DNA from 3 places in the Halomonas sp. GT genome. Region 3 is predicted to be linked to each of the others. Evidence: predicted binding sites of a transcription regulator. Region 3 holds the regulator's gene; each other region holds the start of a gene.
What was found. The regulator LexA, encoded in region 3, represses DNA repair genes until DNA is damaged. The targets are predictions, from matches to a motif close to TACTGTNTANNTANACAGTA.
Positions count from the first base shown of each region.

Region 1 (4,630 bases), 980 kb from region 3:
TGCAAAACCCGCTGTACTGCAACAGATAGCCTCTGTACTGGGCGCTACCCTTGATCCACTAAGCGGTGTAGAAACCTGGCGAGAGTCACTGAAGGCAATCGCTCACGATGCTGCTGCCCCGGACCAGTTGCGAGCGGCAAAGGATATCGCCATGAACGTTGGTTATGGCGATGGCATGCTCTATAGCTTTTATAACGTAGCGATCGCCTCCGGTATTGCCCCGCTGATTATCTTTATGGGCGTGGGGGCAATGACCGATTTTGGCCCGTTATTGGCTAACCCGCGTACGCTCTTTTTAGGGGCAGCGGCTCAGTTTGGTATTTTTGCTACGCTGTTTGGTGCTGTTGCACTGTCGTCGATAGGAGTGATGGATTTTTCCCTCAATCAGGCCGCGGCAATTGGCATTATCGGTGGTGCTGACGGCCCGACGTCTATTTACGTATCGAGTGTGTTAGCCCCTGAACTGCTTGGTGCTATTGCGGTGGCGGCGTACGCCTACATGGCACTTGTGCCGTTGATTCAGCCGCCGATCATGCGTTTGCTGACCACTCAAAAAGAGCGTCAAATTAAGATGACGCAGTTGCGGCCAGTATCCAAGCTGGAAAAGGTTGTTTTCCCGCTAGTGTTGTTGATTCTGGTTGCGCTCTTCTTGCCTGATGCAGCGCCGCTATTAGGGATGTTCTGCTTTGGTAATTTGATGCGTGAGTGTGGTGTGGTTGAGCGCTTATCGGATACGGCGCAAAACGCCCTGATTAATATCGTGACAATTATCTTAGGGCTGTCGGTAGGCTCCAAACTAATGGCGGAAAGCTTTCTGACGTTTGAGACGCTGGGCATCTTGGGCTTGGGCATTGTGGCGTTTGGTATTGGCACGGCCGCAGGCGTATTGATGGCGAAGCTGATGAATTTGGTTAGCAAGATGCCGATTAACCCATTGATTGGTGCTGCTGGTGTTTCTGCGGTGCCGATGGCTGCACGAGTGGCGAATAAGGTTGGCTTGGAGTCGAACCCGCATAACTTCCTACTGATGCACGCCATGGGCCCCAATGTGGCAGGTGTTATCGGTTCTGCTGTCGCGGCGGGTGTTATGATTAAATATTTAGGCTAAGACCCGCTAGCAGTGCCATTGCGCAGTTGTTGTTACGTGATGGTTAGTGGCTAAAGCGCGGCTTACCGGGCAATTGCTCGCGTAAGTCGCGTTTTTTTGTCTAACATATCAATGGCTCTGTTACGGCGTCACTTTTTGAATATCGAGAGCAGTTTTTAGTCGGTTTTCAAGCGTTGTGAGACTTAGGGGTTCATCCCTTGGCCAGCCAATCGTGAGGCACACGCCGCTGCTATCATACTCTGCTTGTTGGACGGGAATTTTCTGTTCGTCACACCAAGTGCGCGCGACTGCCTCATGGGAAAAGTTAACGCGGAGCAGGTAATTTTCTCGTTCGACGACTTCGCATGTGGGTAATGTGTCAACCCCGGCGTTAACCGACTGTGCGTAAGCCCGGGCAAGTCCGCCAGTGCCCAACTTGGTGCCGCCAAAGTAGCGAATCACCACGCAGCCTATTTCTCCTATTTGACTGCCAAGCAAGGCTTGATACATGGGTCTGCCAGCTGTTCCTCCTGGTTCGCCATCATCAGAGAAACCTATATGTGTCTGTTCACCAGGAGGGCCTGCAATAAAGGCCGTACAGTGATGACTTGCATTGGGGTGGGCGGTTTTGGCTGCCTGCAGCATTGCATGAAAGTCAGCAGTGTTGGGCGCATGGCATATCCAAGTGAGGAAGCGACTTTTTTCAACCTCAATTTCAGCGGTATGCCATGTGGCGGGTGCTAGGTTTGGAACTCGGTAACGCAATCGATACTCCCTAAAGCGGGTGACGAATTAGTGGTGCCGAGTGTTGGTAGCGCCATGCTCGACGCCCATCACCATTCCCAGCACTTGAATATCACAATTATGCAGGAAGACGGCAGGCATGGCTGCATCTTCGGGCCATAGGTGAACGCCAAGCCGGCTAATGGAAAGTTGCTTTAGCGCAACTTCTCGCTGGTTAATCATCGCAATAGCCGTTTCTTGATGGCTGCCTTGTTGGTAACGGCGAATAATAATGACATCGCCATCGAATAGATTGCATTCACGCATTCTGTTGCCGCGCACGCGAAGCGCATAAGTATTGCGCCGAGTTACACGAGGTGCTGAATAAGCAGGACGACCGCTATTCAGCGTCGTTTGAGTTAGTGGCTGTTGAGTTAATGCCTGTTGAGATATGGTCAAGGGTGTTGGCATTGACATCGTCATACTGTTTTCTCCAATGCAGCGCCCGCTCCCTAGGCGTGTAATTGAGCAGATTGCTGTGTTTATGATCGGTAATGTTTTTTCATACAGTGGTCGTAGTATAGGCCTGTTTTTGCATACAGTGCTAGTGCTCTGCATTGTCTATTGTTCTTAAGCGAAGATAGGGAGGCGTGTGCTGCGACCCCAGACCGCAGAGAGCGACTGGCGAGAAAGGGGCTTTCCGTGTAGAGTTCGACGCAAAATCTACGTGCCTGGAGATATCCTTGAGCCTCTGCCTGCAAGCCCGACAGCTAGCCTGTGAACGCGATGACCGCTGGCTGTTTGAGGGGCTAGACCTTGATATTCAACGTGGTGAAATTGTCCGCATCGAAGGCCCTAACGGGAGCGGAAAAACCACACTGTTGAAAATTCTCTCAGGCCAGTTGAGCGACTACCATGGCCACATTTATTGGAATGGCGACTCAATGCGTGAGGTGCGTGAACATTTTCTCGCCAATCTACTCTATTTAGGACATGCCCCTGGCATAAAATCGGGTCTTTCTCCGCTGGAGAACTTAGCGTGGTACCAAGCGCTTAGCGGTGAAAAAGGCGATGATTACCAGCGTGAAGAAGCGCTGGCACAGGTCGGGCTTAGTGGCTTTGAAGATGTGCCAGCAGGGCAGCTTTCCGCAGGCCAGCAGCGGCGGATTGCACTTGCTAGGCTAACGCTTACTAAGCGGGCATTGTGGGTGCTGGATGAACCTTTCACAGCAATTGATCGCCATGGAGTGGCAGCATTAGAAGCTCAGCTTGTTGCACATGCCAATGCGGGAGGCTGTGTATTAGTGACGACACATCATGAGTTAACCGCATCCTCCGTGCTTAGGCGCATTCAACTGGGGTAGAAGGAGACAGCGTTGCCAAGCTCACACGCCACGACAGGCATCCCAGAAATGTCGATGCATGCGCCTTCCGGTGGGCTCATGGTCGCCATTAGTGCCACCTTTAAGCGAGATCTAACGCTTTTGCTACGCCGTCGTGGTGAAGTGCTTAACCCATTGGTGTTCTTTGCCTTGGTGATTACGCTCTTTCCGATCGGCATTTCACCTGATCCCCAGTTACTGGCAGAAATAGCGCCTGGGTTGCTGTGGGTGGCGGCATTACTGGCGGCATTGCTTTCCCTGGATAGCCTATTCCGGAGCGACTACGACGACGGTAGTTTGGAGCAGCTACTGTTAGCCCCTCAGCCGTTGGCGGCTCTCAGCCTTGCGAAAGTTGCCGTTCACTGGCTGCTGACAGGACTGCCTTTGGCCCTCATGGCACCGATTTTAGGTATCATGTTGGCACTTCCTGCCGGTAGTTACTTGGTGTTGGCGCTATCGTTGGCATTGGGAACCGCAAGCCTCAGCTTGATAGGTGCAATTGGCGCGGCGCTTACCGTCGGGCTTGCCAGAGGCGGTGTTTTGCTATCACTGCTGGTACTGCCACTCTATATTCCAGTTCTTATTTTTGGCGCGGGCGCTGTGCAGGCCGCTATTTTAGGCGATGGTATCGCGGCACATCTTGCTATTTTAGGCGCACTTTTAGCGATTTCGTTAATGCTAGCACCTTGGGCTATTGCCGCATCGCTACGCATCAGCATCAACGGTTAAAGGACGAAAACACCATGTGGGCCTTTATAAACAAACTGAGATCACCCAAGTGGTTCTACGCGATTAGCGCCAAGCTTCAGCCCTGGTTCTGGGTAGCCGCGGGGCTCTTGTTGCTGCTGGGAACCGTTTGGGGGCTGGCATTTGCTCCCGCGGATTATCAGCAGGGCAATAGCTTTCGCATTATTTATGTCCACGTTCCTGCCGCTTTCCTAGCGCAATCTATTTTTGTCTCAATGGCAATTTCAGGCTTGGTATTTATGGTCTGGAAAATCAAAGTGGCTGATATGGCAGCCACCGTAATGGCGCCATTAGGGGCTGCGATGACGTTTGTGGCACTTTTTTCAGGTGCGGTATGGGGAGTGCCTACCTGGGGAACTTGGTGGATGTGGGACGCGCGTTTAACGTCCATGCTGATTTTGCTGTTTTTGTATTTAGGTGTCATTGCACTGCGCGGCGCTTTCAGTAGTCGCGATAGCGGGTCTCGTGCAGCCTCAGTGCTGGCGATGGTGGGCGTGATTAATATTCCGATCATCAAATATTCGGTGGACTGGTGGTACACCCTGCACCAGCCTGCCTCGTTTACGATTACTGGACGTTCGGCGATGCCCATGGAAATGTGGGCGCCGCTGCTCATTATGGTACTTGGTTTCTACTGCTTTTTTATTGCATTAACCCTGATGCGTACTCGCAGCGAAATACTGCGTCGTGA
Region 1 covers NZ_CP020562.1:750,463-755,092, forward strand. The annotation lists gene B6A39_RS03515 (sodium ion-translocating decarboxylase subunit beta) at 1-1,108, shown strand, start outside; gene B6A39_RS03520 (IMPACT family protein) at 1,229-1,852, opposite strand; gene B6A39_RS03525 (LexA family protein) at 1,880-2,293, opposite strand; gene ccmA (cytochrome c biogenesis heme-transporting ATPase CcmA) at 2,554-3,174, shown strand; gene ccmB (heme exporter protein CcmB) at 3,223-3,921, shown strand; gene B6A39_RS03540 (heme ABC transporter permease) at 3,936-4,630, shown strand, end outside.
Region 1: B6A39_RS03525 (LexA family protein) is a predicted target of LexA. The motif match lies at 2,395-2,414, and genes of this name have one in related genera.

Region 2 (4,630 bases), 150 kb from region 3:
ACACGCCTTGCTTATCGTTACATGACACTTGACTGCTTTGTCATGAAGAGATGCGCTGGTTTTATTAGGGCTTAACGGCTATCTTCTTGAGGAAAGGGCGTCGGCTTAAAGGCCCCTTCATGGATACTATTCCTAATCCCTCAAAGGAGCATAATACTATTACCGTCATTTAAAGCGGATCGATGGTTTAGTATTTAGAAGACTAAACCCGCATGGTAAGCGGGTTTCTGCCGACCATGACAACTTTATTCATCTTTCCTTTCAATAAAAATAATTCCATTTTTTCAATAAGATAACTAGAAGCCTTTTGGGCTCGGCATCTGCTCAGATAATGATACCAGTCAGTATTTTCTTTCTAAAATGGCACTTCCCCTAGCATGACCAGCACCATACAAGCGTGTTAGGCCTACTTAACGACCAACAGCTCGTTCCACTTGGTAGTGTAACGAGGCGTTCTCCGCTCACTGCGCAGCGCCCAGGCATTTCCTTTACGGGGCAGGCCCAACTGTACCGTTCCCTTACCCAGCTCACGGTTGAGCTTGTCCATCGTCGTCATCAGGCGTTCGCTGCGCTTAGCCGCTTCGTCAGTTTGCGGGGTTTCAAGGGTGAGCTGTCGGTTAGCTTTGGGGGATAGATCAAGCAGCATTAGGCCGGCTTTGTGATAGGCGTATCCTTTTCGCCAGAGACGGCGTAGCCCTTGCACTGCGGCGGCAATAATCTCCCGACTGTCGTCAGTTGGTCGCTCCAGGGATATCACCACGCGTTGGCGATATTGGGGTAAATCTTTACGAAACGGGTTGGTGCGGATAAACACCATAATGGCGCTGGTGACGCTTCGCTGTTTGCGAAGCTTTTCACCCGCCCTGGCGGCATGATGCCGTAGCGCCTCCCTTAGCTGACGGGGATCGTTGGTAAGTCGCCCAAACGAACGAGAAACCATGATCTGTTGTCTGGGCTGGCTCATGTCATCTAGCTGAATGGAAGGTTGCCCCCGCAACTCCCAGACGATGCGCTCCTGCATCACACTAAAGCGCTGCCTAATACGCTTAGGGTCTGCTTCGCGCAGATCCCAGGCAGACTCAATACCCATCACCCTTAAACGTTCACCGGTACGGCGTGCCACGCCCCACAGCTCGGTCACCGGCAACTGCTTAAGCAGTGCCTTGGTCGTTTCACTATCAGCGGTCAGCTTACACACCCCGTGCTGTTTGTAGGCGGGATGTTTTTTAGCCGCTTGGTTCGCCACTTTGGCCAATACGCGGGTAGGTGCAAACCCCACGCATACGGGAATGCCTGTCCACTGTCGAACGGTATCGCGCATGGCTTGGCCCCGTGCCTCCAGGGTCTTATGTTCGAAGCCTTGAAACCCTACAAAGCTTTCATCAATGGAGTAAATCTCAACATGGGGTGAAAACTCGCCTAGCACTTCGGTGACCCGCTGGGACATATCGCCATACAGGGCGTAATTACTGGAGAGCAACACCGCTTGGCGACGAATATGCGATGCAAGCAGATGCATGGCCGTCCCCATCTCCACACCTAGGGCTTTGAGTTCGTTACTGCGAGCCACTACGCAACCATCGTTATTGGATAGTACCCCAACAGGACGACCTTCCAGTGACGGATTGAAGACCCTCTCGCAGGAGACGTAGAAGTTGTTGCAGTCCACTAAGGCGATCATTGCAACGCCGCTCCTGGGAAGCTGTGAAGCACATGAGTTACTACGCCCCAGACGTGGGACTCACGTCCATCTAAAGGAATGGGAGGATAAGCGGGATTACTGGCCCGGAGATAGGTCCGCTGCCCTACCCGCTCAAGGCGCTTTACCGTGAGCTCGCCATCAACACAAATCACTATAATTCGCCCTGGTAAGGCTTCGAGGCTGCGATCCACCACCAGCAAATCCCCATGGTGAATCCCATCGCCGATCATGGAGTCTCCTTCTGAGCGCACGAAATACGTTGCAGCAGGCCGTTTCACCACATAACGATGAAGATCAAGATCGGTATCCAAATGGTCATCTGCGGGCGAGGGAAAGCCAGCGCGCACGGCACAGGAATAGAGTGGTAAGGGCTGCGAAAACGTCAAAACGTCTGCTTGTCCCAGTAATGTAACAGGTAAAGTCATGGGCACCTCCATCATTAACTGTATATAAAAACAGTATCCGTAAAGTGCTTACTTAACGCAATACCTCATCGACGTATCCCAACCAATTTCAGATCTATATCACTCCTATGCATCCACCACCCTGGAACCTTTTTCCACTGCATAGGAGCGCTGTTTATGCCCCCATCCTGCACACGCTGTGCGTCACTGAGTACGTTGAACCTTGAGACTGCCCATCGCATTGGCGTCTTGGGTAGCACCCTGTTAGGGAGTGCCATCGGTGCCTGGCGTGCGACAGCCATGACTGGTCCACTTGCGGTTGCTGTCACTCGCTTTCCCCTTGCAAAGCTGCCTGCTGCATTGATGGGTGCGGTTGCCGGTGGCCAAACCGGCTCCCGTATCGCCCACTCGCTGCTTGAACAGTGGCTGCCCTTGGGTAACGGCACCCCATGGCTATGCCTGTCGTGCGGTCAAGCGTTTCGCTATCCCTATCCTCCCTTAGCGTCTGCCTACTAAACCTCGTCTTTTACCTTCGCCTACGGGCGGCTCCCTTACTTAAACACTTATTTGCGCTGGCGATTCGTCAGCGTTTTTTTATATCTGGAGAATGACTCATGGCACATCTAGTTGAACAAATGGCTTACGTTGGCGATACCCCTTGGCATGGCCTGGGGCAGCAGCTTTCACGTCATCAACCGTTGGAAATCTGGCAGCAACAGGCCGGTATGAATTGGCATATTGAAGAAGCGCCAGTGCGGTTTATTGCCGAGGGTGCCAGCCACTTGGGTAGCATCCACTCGTTCCCAGAACAGAAGGTGCTCTATCGCTCGGATACCAAGGCTCCCCTTTCCGTAGTATCTCAGCGTTATAAGGTGGTGCAGCCTGAGGAGATTCTGGAGTTTTACCGCGACCTAACGGAATACGCCGGTTATGAGCTGGAGACAGCGGGCGTGCTTAAAGGTGGGCGTAAATTCTGGGCGTTGGCCCGTAGCGGCTTAAGCACCTCGCTGAAAGGCCAGGATGAGGTGAACGACTACTTGCTGTTGGCGACGTCGTGCGATGGCACCCTAGCCACTATGGCGACCCCCACCACGGTGCGGGTAGTGTGCAATAACACGCTACAAATTGTCGTGGATGGTACGTCGCAGGCGGTGAAGGTGCCCCACCGTTCGGAGTTCGACCCCCGTGCAGTGAAACGCCAACTGGGTATTTCTGTTTCTCAGTGGAACGACTTCATGTATCGCATGAAGGCGTTAGCGGAACGCAAGGTCGACCACGGCGAGGCACAGCAGTATTTTCAGTCGGTACTCTGCGGTATTGATAAGGCGATAGACGATCCTTCCAAACTGCCCAACTATCGGGCGCTTAACAAGGTACAGAAGCTCTACCACGGCGAAGGCCGCGGTTCTCATCTCGACACTGCCAAAGATACTGCGTGGGGCTTGCTCAATGCTATTACCGAGTACGTGGATCACGACAAGCGTGCGCGCAGTAACGATACTCGATTGGATTCAGCGTGGTTTGGTCAAGGGGCTCAGTTAAAGCAGGAGGCATTGCAAACGGCCCTTGCCCTGGTGAGCTGACATGCTGTTTCTCATCATCTTACTGCTAATTCTTTTGGTTTTTATCTTACCCCTTATTGGATAGCGCGATCAGCCCAGCCATCTACACGGCTGGGCTTTTTGCATTTTACGTGGAGCACACCATGGCCAATCTTAGCCTTGATTTAGATATCGCATTAACCCAACTAACGGAACGACTGCTTACCCAAGACCAAACCTATGCCAAGACCTACGTCATGGCAAAGGGGCAGCTCTATCGCACCGAGCTGCGCTTATGCCCCGTTTCACCTAGTGAGCTTCCTGCCGATCTTTAATCCCTATTGAAGGTACTTCGTCATGGCAACTAAAACTAATGTGGTAAATCACGACTTATCTGCACCCTCTTTACAAGCTGTTCCTACGGTGCCTGCCCCTCACCTTGCAGAAAGCACGGCCATCATCCAAGTCATTGAGCGCGCTGCGCTCAACCCAGACGTTGATATCGACAAGATGGAGCGCTTATTACAGATGCAGGAACGGGTGATGGATCGCCAGGCCATGATGGCCTATAGCGCGGCCATGGCGGCCATGCAGACCGAGTTACCCAGCATCGAAGAACATGGCCAAGGCAATAACGGTAAGTACGCCACGCTGGAAGATATCGTCGATACCGTGCGGCCCATTATGCAGAAGTACGGCTTTGCAGTGAGCTTCCGTATTCAGACCCAAGAACGGGGCATTCAGGTCACCGGTGTGTTGATGCACAAGGACGGCCACCGTGAAGAGACCAGCATGCTGCTGCCTGCGGACATGAGCGGTAACAAAAACGCGGTACAGGCTTTTGGCTCGTCTACTAGCTATGGCAAACGTTACGTGCTGAGTGCCCTGCTAAATATCACGACGCGAGGCCAGGACGATAACGGCAACACCTGCACTAGAGTAAAGCTAGTAACACCCTTTCAGGCGGGACAGATCCAGCGGCT
Region 2 covers NZ_CP020562.1:1,879,863-1,884,492, reverse strand. The annotation lists gene B6A39_RS08790 (Y-family DNA polymerase) at 407-1,681, opposite strand; gene B6A39_RS08785 (LexA family protein) at 1,678-2,127, opposite strand; gene B6A39_RS08780 (hypothetical protein) at 2,284-2,622, shown strand; gene B6A39_RS08775 (DUF932 domain-containing protein) at 2,721-3,689, shown strand; gene B6A39_RS18895 (hypothetical protein) at 3,812-3,982, shown strand; gene B6A39_RS08770 (ERF family protein) at 4,005-4,630, shown strand, end outside.
Region 2: B6A39_RS08785 (LexA family protein) is a predicted target of LexA. The motif match lies at 2,144-2,163, and genes of this name have one in related genera.

Region 3 (4,630 bases):
CTTGATGAGCATAAGGTACACTATTTCGTCTATATACCGTTTCCCTACCGCTGGTAGGTGCTTGTCGATCGTGCCGTTAAAATATGTCAAGAGTGTTTATTTATGTCTCATTATTACCGTTTGGTGGTGTCTTGCCCTGATCAAGTGGGCATTGTGGCGCGTGTCTCAAGCTTTATTGCTCAGCAGGGTGGATCTATTACCGAAGCCAGCCAGCATTCTGATCTAGAGACTGGTCGATTTTTCATGCGATATGAAATTCTGGCAGATTCCCTAGGTATGTCAGCAGAGGCGCTACGTAGCGCGTTTGAGCCAGTGGCAGAGGCCTTTCACATGCAGTGGTCGCTGGTTGATACTCAAAAACGCAGGCGTGTGGTGCTGATGGTGTCGCGGGAGTCTCACTGTCTGGTTGATTTGCTTTACCGTTGGCAAGCAGGGGAGCTGGACTGCGACATTGTTGGGGTTATTTCAAACCATGAAGATATGCGGTCACTCACTGAATGGTATGGCATTCCTTACCATCATGTGCCAGTAGACCCTGAAAATAAGCAAGCTGCTTTCGAGCAGGTTCAGGCGCAAATTGATAGTGCACGAGCGGACTGTGTTGTGTTGGCGCGTTACATGCAGATTTTGCCGCCTTCACTCTGTTCGCGTTATGCAGGACGGGTGATTAACATCCACCATAGTTTCTTACCCTCTTTTGCTGGTGCTAAGCCCTATCATCAAGCTTACCAGCGAGGCGTTAAGCTAATCGGTGCTACCTGTCACTATGTCACTGAAGAGCTGGATGCTGGGCCGATTATTGAACAAGATATTCATCGGGTCAGTCATTGCCATACGCCAACGGATCTCGTGCGTTTCGGGCGCGATGTCGAAAAAGCGGTATTGGCGCGTGGTTTACGATGGCATCTAGAAGACCGAGTATTAATCCATGGCAATAAGACTGTGGTGTTCAGCTAATCATGCTATTTAGTTAATCAGACTTTTTAATCAATTCAGATTTACAGCTGGCTAGTCGTTAGCTGAGGGTAGATAGGGGCATCCATGTCTTTCGCGCAAAGTGTTTTAGCTCCCTGGGCATTGTTGCTGACGTGGTTGGTATCGTTTAGCGTGCTCGCGTGGATGATATGGCTGCGCCCATGGCGATCACTGATAGACGATGTGGCGCTTCAGCATCGGTGGTTAGCCGCGACGCTTGCCGTGATGCTGATGTGGCAACTGCGTGCTCAGGCAGTCGATTGGTTAACCCTGCACTTAGTATTCACTGTCCTGATGACGTTGGTATTTAAAGTGCCGCTCGCATTAATTAGCAATGTGCTGATTAATGTTGCGATGTCAGCCGTTGGGCGCAACGAATGGGCGTTACTAGGCGCTAATGTGTTGGTAACCGGCATTGTGCCTGCGGTCGTTGCTGGTCTGGTATGGCGGTTTGTAGACCGACGTCTGCCTGATAATTTGATGGTCTTTCTTTTCGTATGCGGTTTTTTTGGCGCTGCGCTGGCAACATTGGGTGGAGGATTATCGGCTGTCTTGCTAATCATGGTGGCGGGTACCGACTCTGAAGCTGTGTACTTAGCCCAAGAGTATGCGCGCTTCTTACCCCTGTTAATGCCCTCCGAGGCTTTTATCACAGGGATGTTACTCAGTATTTTGCTGGTGTATCACCCGAGTTGGGTAGCTACGTTTAATGATCGTCGCTATATAGACTCTCAGTAACATTGCGATAGCCGGTGAGTATCTCTATCGAGTGCCTCACCGGTATTTACACTTACTCGCTTATCCCAGTGCTTGGCCGTTACCGCCACGTATGACACCAACGCCCACTCCTTCGATATCTAACTGCTGGGTGCGTAGATCAATTTCTATGGGCGCAAAGTCACTGTTTTCTGCAATTAGTGTCACCGTATGGCCCTGTCGTTTAAAGCGCTTTACGGTCACTTCATCTTCTAGCCTTGCTACCACAATCTGGCCATCTCGAACTCGATCGGTGCGATGTACGGCAAGAAGGTCACCTTCCAGTATGCCAACATCCTTCATTGATAAGCCCCGCACCCGAAGAAGGTAATCCGCTTTGGGAGTAAAGTATTCGGCGGGTAGAGGGCAATAACGATCAATGTGTTCCGCTGCTAAAATCGGACTTCCTGCGGCCACCTCTCCGATGACCGGTAAGCCATTTGGTAGTGGTTCTACATTGGTTGCGGGCGCCGTTGTCGAAACGTCACTTACATCCTGCGGTTCCTGATTAGGTAGTCGAATTCCGCGCGAGGTATTACGGATAATGCGGATGGCACCTTTGCGCTCAAGCGCTCTTAAATGTTCTTCAGCAGCGTTAGGAGAACGAAATCCGAGTGCTTTGGCGATTTCTGCGCGGGTCGGCGGGTAGCCAAATTCAGCCATTGTTTTAACAATAAAATCAAAAACATGCTGCTGACGAGCAGTCAGTGGACGCGACATAACAAACTCCAAAAAATTGAACAAGACAGTGGCTACATGTCGGCTTAAACAGTATGTGGTTAAGTATACAGTATGTTGCTCTGTCCAGTACATGCAAGAGAGCCCCGCAATGCCGGTCGCTATGGAAGTGTTTTGAGAAAATGGAGACAAGAGCGACTAGCCTGGGTGTTATATCAACGGCAAACGCGACAGCGACAGTTGGCAGGTGTCTGAATAGGTGCCTAGGGTTGATTTTAGCGTTGGGTAAAAAGCTAAAGATAAGTGATTGAGCCAAATAACGTTATGGCATAGTATTTAACGATGTTTTAAACACTCGTTTTCTGGAGGGCGCTATGGCGCAATCTGATACGGTAACACGTATCCTCGATACCGCTGAGGTGCTGTTTGCAGAGCGTGGTTTTGCTGAAACGTCGCTACGCAATATAACCAGTAAAGCGCGGGTTAATTTGGCCGCCGTTAATTACCATTTTGGTTCTAAAAAGGCGCTTATCCAAGCTGTGTTTGCGCGCTATCTAGATCCCTTCTCGCAACGTTTTCATACGGCGCTTGATGATCTTGAAGCGCAGTACAACGGTGATGTGATTCCTCTTGAAGTACTGTTGGAAACAATGGCAAGCACGGTGTTGGCCGTGCCTGCTGAGCGCAATAGCTTGAAGGTGTTTATGCGTCTTCTAGGGTTGGCGTATAGCCAGGCACAAGGGCACTTACGACGTTATATCCAGCAGCAGTACGGTGACGTGTTTACCCGTTTCACTGAGCTAGTGCGTCAGGCAACGCCAGATTTACCAGATGCTGAGCGTTTTTGGCGGCTGCATTTCATGCTGGGCACCGTAATTTTTACGCTGTCTGGTTTAGATGCACTGCGAGACATTGCCGCGAAAGACTATAATGAGCAAGTAACAGTGAGGGATTTGGTAAGACGTTTACGCCCTGTCGTAGTTGCCGCCATGAATGCACCGCTGCCGCCTGCTGCTGATGAAGGACATTATGCGAACGCCTACGCTAGCTGATCTGCCCCCGCAGAATGATGGGTGGATAGAAATCAATATCAAACAGCAGCAACTAAGCTGGTGGAAAGGGCGTACGTTGCTGCACACGTGTGCCGTGTCGACCGGCGAGAAAGGTGTAGGGCAGCAAGAGGGCAGTGGTCAAACCCCCCTTGGATGGCACTATATCCGCGCATCCATAGGTGACGGTTTGCCTAATAATGCCGTTTTTCGCGGGAGGCGGTGGACTGGGGAGGTATTTACGTCGGCACTTGCGATTGAATTCCCGCATCGTGATTGGATATTAACGCGTATTTTGTGGCTCTGTGGTTTAGAGAGAGGGGTGAATCGAGGCGGGGATGTCGATACTCAACGTCGCTTCATCTACCTTCATGGGACTCCACCTGATCAACCGATGGGCGTAGCCGCTTCGCATGGTTGTATTCGGTTGCGAAATGATAACTTGGTGTATCTTTTTGAGCATGCGCCGCCGGGCACACCCGTTTGGCTTCATGATGGCCAAACCTAGGCAACTTATTATTGATTTTTTGACACGAGAGATTGATCAACTAAAATTGACGGCCCTTTTGTTGGATCCATCACAATGACTCAATCTTTAGGCCCGGTCATGCTCGACCTTGAAGGGCCGCGATTAACCAAAGCTGAAAAACATCTTTTGATGGACCCTGCTGTGGGCGGTGTCATTTTATTCGCTAGAAATGTCGAGAATGCTTATCAGGTTAGAAAGCTTTGCAGTGATATTCGTCGTGTCCGCGGTGAGCTGTTGCTTGGTATTGACCAAGAGGGCGGTCGCGTTCAGCGAATTAGAGAAGGCGTTACTCGCATGCCAGCTATGGCACGTATTGGTGATCAATTCACTGAGGATTCGGCATCCGGTCTTGCATTAGCAAAAGATGCGGGTTGGTTGCTGGGCATGGAAATGGCTGCCTGCGGTCTTGATATCAGCTTTGCTCCTGTCTTAGATGTCGACAGTGGTATATCTAGTGTTATCGGTGATCGCAGCTTCAGCACCGACCCTGCGCATGTCGCTGTTCTAGGGCAGAGTTTTATAAATGGTTTGCATGAAGCGGGTATGGCGGCAGTAGGTAAGCACTTTCCTGGTCACGGTGGCGTTGCCGCTGACTCTCATGTGGCATTACCTGTAGATGATCGCCCGCTGGCGGCTATAAAAC
Region 3 covers NZ_CP020562.1:1,728,062-1,732,691, forward strand. The annotation lists gene purU (formyltetrahydrofolate deformylase) at 103-957, shown strand; gene B6A39_RS08085 (energy-coupling factor ABC transporter permease) at 1,042-1,713, shown strand; gene lexA (transcriptional repressor LexA) at 1,774-2,451, opposite strand; gene B6A39_RS08095 (TetR/AcrR family transcriptional regulator) at 2,784-3,461, shown strand; gene B6A39_RS08100 (L,D-transpeptidase) at 3,439-3,966, shown strand; gene nagZ (beta-N-acetylhexosaminidase) at 4,042-4,630, shown strand, end outside.